One region of the Micromonospora sp. L32 genome, then DNA from elsewhere that is predicted to be linked to it. Evidence: riboswitches for the same ligand, from Rfam matches in the RefSeq annotation. Region 1 holds a riboswitch; the other holds the start of a gene.
The links. A riboswitch is a leader RNA that binds a small molecule or an ion and turns the genes downstream of it on or off. The one in region 1 is predicted to bind thiamine pyrophosphate.
Positions count from the first base shown of each region.

Region 1 (4,678 bases):
GCGTCGAAGCCTCGGGCGTCCATCGCCACCGCCAGCCGGGTGCCCCGCCGGATCGCCCCGACCAGCAGGGCGAACGCGGTCGACACGAACAGCCGTAGCTTCGCCACCGGGTTGCGCCCGGCGTCCACGCCGCGCGCCCGGCGGGCCATCTCGATCATCTGCCACTCCTGGCCGAGCAGCGGGACCAGCCGGAACGCGGCCAGCGTCCCGATGGCGAAGCGGGCCGGCGCCTTCGCGTTCTGCACCAGCGCGTCGGCCAGGTCGGTCGGGTCGGTGGTGGCGAAGACGATCACGCCCGGCAGGGCCACCGCGAACATCCGCAGCACCAGCCCGAGCGCGGTCACCAGCACCCCCGAGGTGACCAGCAGCGGCCCGGCGTCCAGCAGCACCCGGCCGGACCGGTCGGCGGCGAAGAGCACCAGCGTGACCACGATGCCGGCCGCGGCGGCCAGCAGCGGCAGGGCCCGCCGGGCCAGCACCCGGTACCGGATCCCGAACAGCGGCAGCACGGCCAGCTCCACGGCGATCGCGATGGCCGGGGCGACCGGGTCCAGGGTGGCCACCAGGACGGCCGAGAAGACCAACGCGGCGGCCAGCTTCGCCACCGGGTTGCGCCGGGCCAGCGGCGCGCCGGGCGCCGCGACGGGTTCCAGGCTGATCACGGGCGTCGCCCGGAGTCGCCGTCGGCCGGGTCGGGCCGCCGGTTCAGGGTGACGGTGCGGTCGGCGAGCGCGGCGACGAAGTCCGCGTCGTGGGTGACGGTGACGACGCCGTGCCCGGCGTCGCGCAGCTCGGCGAAGAGGTCGAGCAGCTCCCGCCAGGTGCGCCGGTCCTGGCCGAAGGTCGGCTCGTCGCAGATCAGCAGGCGGGGCGCGGTGGCCAGCGCGGTCGCCACGCTCAGTCGCCGCGCCTCCCCGCCGGAGAGGGTGTACGGGTTCGCCCCGGCCAGCCGGGTCAGCCGCAGCCGGTCCAGCAGGGCGTCCACGGTGGCGCGTACCGCCGGCTCGGACTGGCCGGTCCGGCGGGGGCCGAGCGCCAGCTCGTCGAAGACGGTGGCGGTGACGAACTGGTGCTCCGGGTCCTGGAAGACCGAGCCGATCCGGCGGGTCAGCGCGGGCGCCCGCCAGCGGTGCGGGGGAGTGCGGTCGTCCGCCCCGGCCAGCGCGGCCGTGGCGGTGACCCGGCCGACGCCGGGGCGGAGCAGCCCGCCGAGGAGCAGGGCCAGGGTGGACTTGCCGACGCCGTTGGGCCCGAGCACGGCGAGCGCCTCGCCGGCGCGTACCCGCAGGTCGGTGGGGGCCAGCCGGGGCGGCAGGCCGAGCCGGTCGGCGGTGAGCAACTCCGCGCCGGGCGGCGTGGTGGCGTGCCGGGGCGGGATGGTCCGGCCCGGCACCCAGACGCCCTCGGCGGCCAGGGCCTCGCCGTGCGCGGCGAAGACCGCCTCCGGCGGGCCGTCCGCGCGGACGCCGCCGCCCGGCTCCAGCACCACCACCCGGTCGACCAGCGGCAGCGCCTCGGCGACCCGGTGTTCGACCAGGATCAGGGTGGTGTCGGCGGACAGCGCGCCGGCGACCGCCCGGCGGACCAGGTCGGCGCCGGCCGGGTCGAGGTTGGCGGTCGGCTCGTCGAGCAGCAGCAGGCCGGGGCGCAGGGCGAGCGCGCCGGCCAGGGCCAGGCGCTGCTGCTCGCCGCCGGAGAGCGCCGCGGTGGGCCGGTCCCGGTCGTACGGGAAGCCGACCCGGCGCAACGCCTCGTCCACCCGCGGCCAGATCTCCTCGGCCGGTACCCCCCGGTTCTCCAGCCCGAACGCGACGTCGTCGCCGCTGCGGGCCATCACCAGCTGGGTCTCCGGGTCCTGGAAGACGATGCCGACCCGTTCCCGGTCCTTGCGCGGGTCGAGCCCGTCGATCTCGACGGTGCCCTCCTGCTCGCCGGAGTCCTCGGGCAGCAGCCCGGCCAGCGCCGCCAGCAGGGTGCTCTTGCCCGCCCCGGACGGCCCGAGCAGCAGGACCCGTTCCCCGGCCTCGATCCGCAGGTCCACCCCGCGCACGGCCCACGCCTTCCGCCCGGCGTGCCGCCACCCGAACCCGCGCACCAACACCGCGCCCACCCGACCCCCTCCCTACCCAGGCCCACCCGGCTCCCGGCCGGTGATCAAGAGGTTTGCGTCACGACGGTGGCTCCCGTTGACGCAAACCTCTTGATCAACGAAGCGGGGGGCGGTCAGATGGCGGCGCGCTCGCGGCCGGCGGGGAAGCGGTCGAGGACGCCGGTGCGGGCGAGGGCCCGGGTGAGGGCGACACTGCCCAGGCCGGCGATCACCAGGGAGCTGACGGCGGTGATCAGGATGTAGGGGAGGCGGAAGCTGCCCCAGGCGGTGTCCGGGTACCAGACGAAGACGTCGTAGATCGCCGCCGCCAGGCCGGCCAGCGTGGCGGCCAGCAGGGCGACGGGCAGCCGGAAGACGCGGTACCCGAAGGCGGCGAAGGCGAGTTCCGCCGCGGCGGCCTCCAGCGGACCCTGGATGACCAGCGTCCAGCCCCAGCTGCTGCCCAGCGCCACCGAGACCAGCGCGGCGACGGTGAGGGTGAAGAAGGCGGCGCCCGGCTTGCGGATGATCAGGCCGCCCAGGACGGCCGGGACCAGCCAGACGCCGTAGATGGCCGCCCGGCCGGGCAGCGGGATCGCGTCGGCGGGGCCGTTCCAGAGCAGGCCCCAGGCCCAGAAGATGATGCCGAAGGCCACCCCGAGCACCGCCGCGATGACGATGTCGATGGTGCGCCACCGGTTGCTGTCGGTGTTGGTCATGTGTGCTCCCAGTCCAAATGATCGAACCAGGAGAAGACGCACGCCGCGCCCGGTGTGGGACCGGACGGCGGCGCGGCTGGAGGTCGACCGAACTCCCTGCGCTGGCATTACCCAGATCAGGTTCGAGGGTCTGCGGGCGGTGCCCGCACTCTCAGCGCTGTGCGCTCCCCTGTCGGATGTGAAGTTGTCTCGTCGACGCTAACAGCTCCGACCCCGCCACGGTCGGCCCGGGTGGACGACCGCCGGGCTGGGTAGGCTGCCGATCATGCGGGTCGAGGCGCGAGGGCTGACGTTCGAGGTACGCACCGGCGGCCCGGAGGGCGGCGAACCCGTCCTGCTGCTGCACGGCTTCCCGCAGCACGGCGGCGAGTGGGACGAGGTGGTGCCGGCGCTGCACGCCGCCGGCCTGCGCACGTACGCGCCGGACCAGCGGGGCTACTCGCCGGGCGCCCGCCCGACCGAGGTGGCCGCCTACCGGTTGCCGGAGCTGGTCGAGGACGCGGTGGCGCTGCTCGACGCGCTGGGCGTCGAGGCGGCCCACGTGGTGGGGCACGACTGGGGCGCGGTCGTCGCCTGGGGCCTCGCCGCGGGGCACCCCGAGCGGGTCCGCACGCTGACCGCAGTCTCCGTGCCGCATCCGGCCGCGATGGCGCACGCGCTGGCGAACGATCCGGGGCAGAAGGCGCGCTCGTCGTACGTGCTGCTGTTCCGCCAGCCGGGCAAGGCCGAGAAGGTGCTGCTGGCCGTGCGGGCGGCCGCCCTGCGCCGGCTGCTCTCCGGAGTGGGCGACGCCGGGCGGGTGGCCCGGTACGCCGAGCCGATGCGGGAGCCGGGCGCGCTGACCGGGGCGCTGAACTGGTACCGGGCCATGTCCCAGGCCGACCTGGCGCGGACCGGGCCGGTCGGGGTGCCCACCACCTTCGTCTGGAGCGACAAGGACGTCGCGATCGGCCGGACCGCCGCCGAGGCCTGCGCCGCCCAGGTGACCGGGCCGTACCGGTTCGTCGCGCTCCCCGGCGTCACCCACTGGATTCCCGACGAGGCGTCGGCCCCGCTGGCCGAGGCGATCCTGGCCCGGGTACGCGACCTGGCCTGAGCCCGCCGTGGGCCACCCGACGAGCAGGACCGACGAGCGGAGGAACGCATGACGGTGAGCGCCGAGGCATACCTGGCGGTGGTGACCGAGACGATCGGCCGGGTGGCGGCGAGCCAGCGGGAGGCGGTGGGTCGGGCGGCCGACCTGATCGCCGAGGCGCTGCGCGCCGACGGGGTGGTGCACGCCTTCGGCACCGGCCACTCGGAGGCGCTGGCGATGGAGATCGCCGGCCGGGCCGGTGGGCTGGTGCCGACCAACCGGATCGCGCTGCGCGACCTGGTGCTGCTGGGCGGCGAGCCGGCGAGCATCCTCGGGCCGCACCTGGAGCGCGACCCGGCCGTGGCGCACCGGCTCTACGAGCTGGCCCCGGTCCGCCCGTCGGACATCTTCGTGCTGGCCTCCAACTCCGGCGTCAACGGCGCGATGGTGGAGTTCGCGTCGCTGGTGGTCGAGCGGGGGCACCGGCTGGTGGCGATCACCTCGGCGCAGCACTCGGGCCGGATGGCCTCGCGCCACCCGTCCGGGCGCAAGCTCGCCGACTTCGCCGACGTGGTTCTGGACAACGGCGCCCCGTACGGTGACGCGACCCTGCCGCTGCCCGACGGCGGTGCGGTCGGCGCGGTCTCCTCGATCACCGCGGCCCTGCTGGCCCAGCAGATCGTGGCCGAGACGGTGGCCCGGCTGATCGCGGCGGGGGAGCGGCCCCCGGTCTACCTGTCGGCGAACATCATCGGCGGCGACGAGCACAACGCCGCGCTGGAGGCCCGGTACGCC
Region 1 covers NZ_JBQHDD010000004.1:538,444-543,121, reverse strand. The annotation lists gene ACTMTB_RS14420 (energy-coupling factor transporter transmembrane component T family protein) at 1-662, opposite strand, end outside; gene ACTMTB_RS14415 (ABC transporter ATP-binding protein) at 659-2,110, opposite strand; gene ACTMTB_RS14410 (ECF transporter S component) at 2,224-2,808, opposite strand; TPP riboswitch at 2,884-2,989, opposite strand; gene ACTMTB_RS14405 (alpha/beta fold hydrolase) at 3,074-3,904, shown strand; gene ACTMTB_RS14400 (sugar isomerase domain-containing protein) at 3,953-4,678, shown strand, end outside.

Region 2 (4,678 bases), on a different contig from region 1:
GGCCCGGGTGACCGCGCTGGCCAGCAACACCGCGTCGCAGCCCAGCTCCATGGCGAGCGCCGCGTCCGAGGCGGTACCGATGCCGGCGTCGAGGATCACCGGCACGGCCACGCTCTGCCGGATCAGCCGGATGTGGTGCGGGTTGGACACGCCCAGCCCGGAGCCGATCGGCGCGCCGGCCGGCATCACCGCGGCGCAGCCCACGTCGGCCAGCCGGCGGGCCAGGATCGGGTCGTCGGAGGTGTACGGCAGCACGGTGAACCCGTCGGCGACCAGTTCCTCGGCGGCGCGCAGCAGTTCCACCCCGTCGGGCAGCAGCGTGCGCTCGTCGCCGATCACCTCCAGCTTCACCCAGTCGGTGTCGAACGCCTCCCGGGCCAGGTGGGCCACCTTCACCGCCTCGCCGGCGGTGTAGCAGCCGGCGGTGTTCGGCAGCAGCCGCACCCCGCACCGGTCCAGCACGTCGAGCAGCCCGCCGGCCGCGGCGTGGGTGGTGTCCACCCGGCGCAGGGCCACGGTGACCAGCTCGGTGCCGGAGGCCCGGACGGCCTGCTCCAGCACGTGCAGGTTGGCCGCGCCGCCGGTGCCGAGGATGAGCCGCGACCCGAGGGTGACGGTGCCGATGGTGAGCGTCACGCCGCTCACCCGCCCTGCGCGGCGCTGAGCACCTCGACCCGGTCGCCGTCGCGCAGCACGGTCGCCGGCCAGCCGGTGCGGGGCACCACCTCGCCGTTCACCGCCACCGCGAGGCCGCGCCGCTGCTCGGTGACCGCGCGGACCAGGTCCGCCACGGTCGACCCGCCGGGCAGGTCCCGGCCGGCACCGTTGACGATCAGTTGCACGTCTCCTCCTCGGGGGTGGGTGCGATCCGGTCCCGGCCGGCGGCTCGGGCGGCGGCGCCGGCGGTGAACCGATCCGGCGCAAAGGGGGCGAGCAGCGGGTCCGCCGCGCCGGTGACCACCAGGTCGGTGATCAGGTCGGCGGTGACCGGGGTGAGCAGGATGCCGTGCCGGTGGTGGCCGGTGGCGACCAGCACACCGGGCCGGCCGGGCAGCGGCCCGAGGATCGGCGCGTTGTCCGGCGTACCGGGGCGCAGCCCGGCGGCGGCCTCCACCAGGTCGTACTCGGCCAGGTCGGGCACCAGGTCGACGGCGGCGCGGAGCAGCCGCAGCACCGCCCCGGCGGTCACCTCGGTGTCGGCGCGCTCCTCGACGGTCGCGCCGAGGACCACCTCGCCGTCGGCGCGCGGCACCAGGTACACCGACTCGCCGTCGGCGTACCCCCGGATCACGTGCCGGAAGTCCGGCGTGCCGCGACCGGGCGCGCGCAGCCGGAGCACCTGCCCCTTCACCGGCCGGACCGGCAGGCCGGTGAGCGCGGCGGCGCCGCAGCCGGCGGCGACCACGGTGACCCGGGCGTCCACGTCGGTGAGGCTCGCGACCGCGCCGGGCACCAGCGTGGCCCCGGCCCGCTCGGCCGCCGCCCGCAGCGCGGCCACCAGCCGCCGGGGGTCGACCTGGTGGTCGCCGGGCGCGACCGCGCCGCCGCGCACCCGCGGCGCCAGCGCCGGCTCGCGGTCCCGCAGCTCGGAGGGGCGCAGCGGGGTGATCGGCAGCCCCAACTCCCGCTGGTACGACCAGAGTCGCCGCGCCTCGGCCAGGTCGTCACCGGTGAGCCCGACGACGAGGGTGCCCTCGGTGCGGTGGCCGAAGTCGGTGCCGGCGGCCTCGGCCAGCTCGGCGGCGAAGCCCGGCCAGCGGGCGGCCGACTCGGTGAGCAGCCCGGTCAGCTCGTGCTCCCCGAAGTACGCCTCGGCGACCGGTGAGAGCATCCCGGCGGCCACGTGGGACGCGCCGGATCCAGGGGCGGGATCGTGCACGACGACGCGCAGCCCCCGCGCGGCGCAGCGCCAGGCGATCGCCAGCCCGACCGGTCCCGCCCCCACCACGGCGACGTCCGGTCGGGTCAGCACGTCAGCGCCCCGAGCAGTTCAGCGGTAGCTCGGGCCGGATCCGTTGATCCGGACAGCGCCCCCACCACCGCCACCCCGTACGCCCCGGCGGCCCGCAGTGCCGGCACCGACGCGGCGGTCACCCCGCCGATGGCGATCACCGGCACGGCGACGGCCTCGGCGACGGCGCGTACCCCGTCCGGGCCGATCGGGGCCGGCAGGCCGGCCTTCGTGGTGGTGGCGTGGCAGGGGCCCACGCCCAGGTAGCTGGCCCCGGCGGCGACCGCCTCGGTGGCGGCGACCGGTTCCCGGGCGGTGGCGCCGAGCACGGCGGTGGCGCCGAGCACCCGGCGGGCCGCCCCGACCGGCAGGTCGTCCGCGCCCACGTGGCCCCCGGCGGCGCCGACCGCGAGCGCCACGTGCAGCCGGTCGTTGACCAGGCACGGCACCCCGTACGGCGCGCAGAGCGCGAGCACCCGGCGGGCCAGCTCGTACGCCTGCCGGTCGGTGGCGTCGTCGTCCACCCGGACCTGTACGACCAGCTCGGCGCGGGCCACCGGCAGGGCGGCGCGCAGCACGGCGAGCGGCTCGCGCCCCGGCCGGGTGTCGGTGATCAGATGCAGTCGTCCCAGGGACGGCACGGCAACGCTCCTCCCTGCGCCGGCATTACCCGGATCAGGTTCGACGGTCGGGGGCTTCAGCCCCCCTCTCAGCCCGGTGCACCGGGCTCCCGTGGGTTACTTGCGGCATACCGTACGACGGATGCGCCGATCCGCCAAGGGCGGGGGTGCGCTTTTCCCACGGACCGTCTCAACTCGACGGTTCGGGCAGCGCGTGACGGACCGCTCACGCCATGCTGTCCGGTTGGCCCTGAGTGGACGGACCGGGCACGAAAGAGCGGGGCACCTCGGCGGCGTCGCAACGACTCCGAGGTGCCCCGCTCACGGCTGGTGCGACCGCCGGCGGGCGGGCCGACGGGCCGACGGTCAGAGGATGGCGTCGAGGGCGTCCAGGTCCTCGTCGGTGGGCTGCCAGGTGCCGGCCTCGGCGTTCGCCCGCACCTGCTCCGGGGTGGTAGCGCCGGCGATCACCGAGGTCACCGCCGGACGGGCGGCCAGCCCGCCGATCGCCACCTGGAGCATCGACAGGCCCCGCTCGCCGGCGTACGCCTCGATGGCCTCGATGGTGTCCCAGTCCGCGGCGGCGAGGCGCTGCGCGTACCGGCCGCCGCCGGAGAGCCGGCTGCCGGCGGGCGGCGCCTCGTTGCGCTTGTACTTGCCGGTGAGCAGGCCGTTGGCGAGCGGGAAGAACGGCAGCATGCCCAGGCCGAACCGCTCGCAGGCGGGCACGACCTCGGTTTCGACGGAGCGTTCCAGCAGCGAGTAGTGGTTCTGCGCGCTGATGAACCGGGCCCGTCCGTTGGACGAGGCGACCCAGTCGGCGTCGGCGATCTGCCAGCCGGCGAAGTTGGAGTTGCCAAGGTAGCGCACCTTGCCGGCGCGGACGAGGTCGTCCAGGGCGGCGAGCGTCTCGTCGATCGGGGTGCCCGGGTCGGGCTCGTGCATCTGGTACAGGTCGATGTGGTCGGTGCCGAGCCGGCGCAGCGACGCCTCCACCGCCCGGGCGATGTAGCGGCGCGCGCCCCGGGCGCCGTGGTCGGGGCCGTTCATGCCGTGCATGTCCATGCCGAACTTGGTGGCCACCACCACGTCGTCCCGGCGCCCCTTGAGCGCCTGCCCGAGCAGCTCCTCGGAGCCGCCCTGCGGCTCGCCGTAGATGTCGGCGGTGTCGAAGAAGTTGATCCCGGCGTCGAGGGCGGCGTCGACCACCGCCCGGGTGCCGTCGAGGTCGAGCTTGCGGCCGAAGTTGTTGCAGCCGACGCCGACCACGGACACCACGAGCCCGGAGTCGCCCAACCGGCGGTAGGTCATCTCAGTCACGTGATCCACCCTATGCCCGCCGTGAGGGACGGGCCCCGCGACCGCCGCCCGTCAGCGCACGTCCCAGACCGGCTCCGGCGTCTCCACCACTTCGCCGTCGCCGCCGAACAGCACGAACCGGTCGAAGGACCGGGTGAACCAGCGGTCGTGGGTGACCGCGACCACCGTCCCGGAGAACGCGGCCAGCCCGGCCTCCAGCGCCTCGGCGGAGGCGAGGTCGAGGTTGTCCGTCGGCTCGTCGAGCAGCAGCAGGGTCGCCCCGGACAGTTCCAGCAGCAGTACCAGGAAACGCGCCTGCTGCCCGCCGGAGAGGGTGCCGAAGCGCTGGTCGCCCTGCGCGGCCAGCTCGTACCGACTGAGCGCCGCCATCGCGGCGTGCCGGTCCATCCCGGCCCGGTGATCGTCGCCCCGCCAGAGGATCTCGACCAGGGTCTTCGCCACCAGCTCGGGCCGGTCGTGGGTCTGGGAGAAGTGGCCGGGCCGGACCCGCGCGCCGAGCCGGACCGTGCCGTCGTGGGCGACCGGGGCCAACGCGGCCGCGCCGTCGACCGGGCCGTTGGCCGGGTCCGGGTCGGTGCCGCCCCGGGCCAGCAGTCGGAGAAAATGGGACTTCCCCGTCCCGTTGGCGCCGAGCACGGCGACCCGGTCGCCGTACCAGAGTTCCAGGTCGAAGGGGTAGGTCAGGCCGTCGAGCTCCAGCTGGTCGCAGATGACCGCGCGCTTGCCGGTCCGCCCGCCGGCCAGGCGCATCCGGATGTCCTGGTCCTTCGGGGGTACGGGCGGCGGC
Region 2 covers NZ_JBQHDD010000001.1:590,126-594,803, reverse strand. The annotation lists gene ACTMTB_RS02990 (thiazole synthase) at 1-645, opposite strand, end outside; gene thiS (sulfur carrier protein ThiS) at 642-842, opposite strand; gene thiO (glycine oxidase ThiO) at 833-1,972, opposite strand; gene thiE (thiamine phosphate synthase) at 1,966-2,592, opposite strand; TPP riboswitch at 2,587-2,695, opposite strand; gene ACTMTB_RS02970 (aldo/keto reductase) at 2,938-3,900, opposite strand; gene ACTMTB_RS02965 (ABC-F family ATP-binding cassette domain-containing protein) at 3,943-4,678, opposite strand, start outside.
Region 2: another riboswitch for thiamine pyrophosphate. It lies ahead of thiE (thiamine phosphate synthase); the one in region 1 lies ahead of ACTMTB_RS14410 (ECF transporter S component).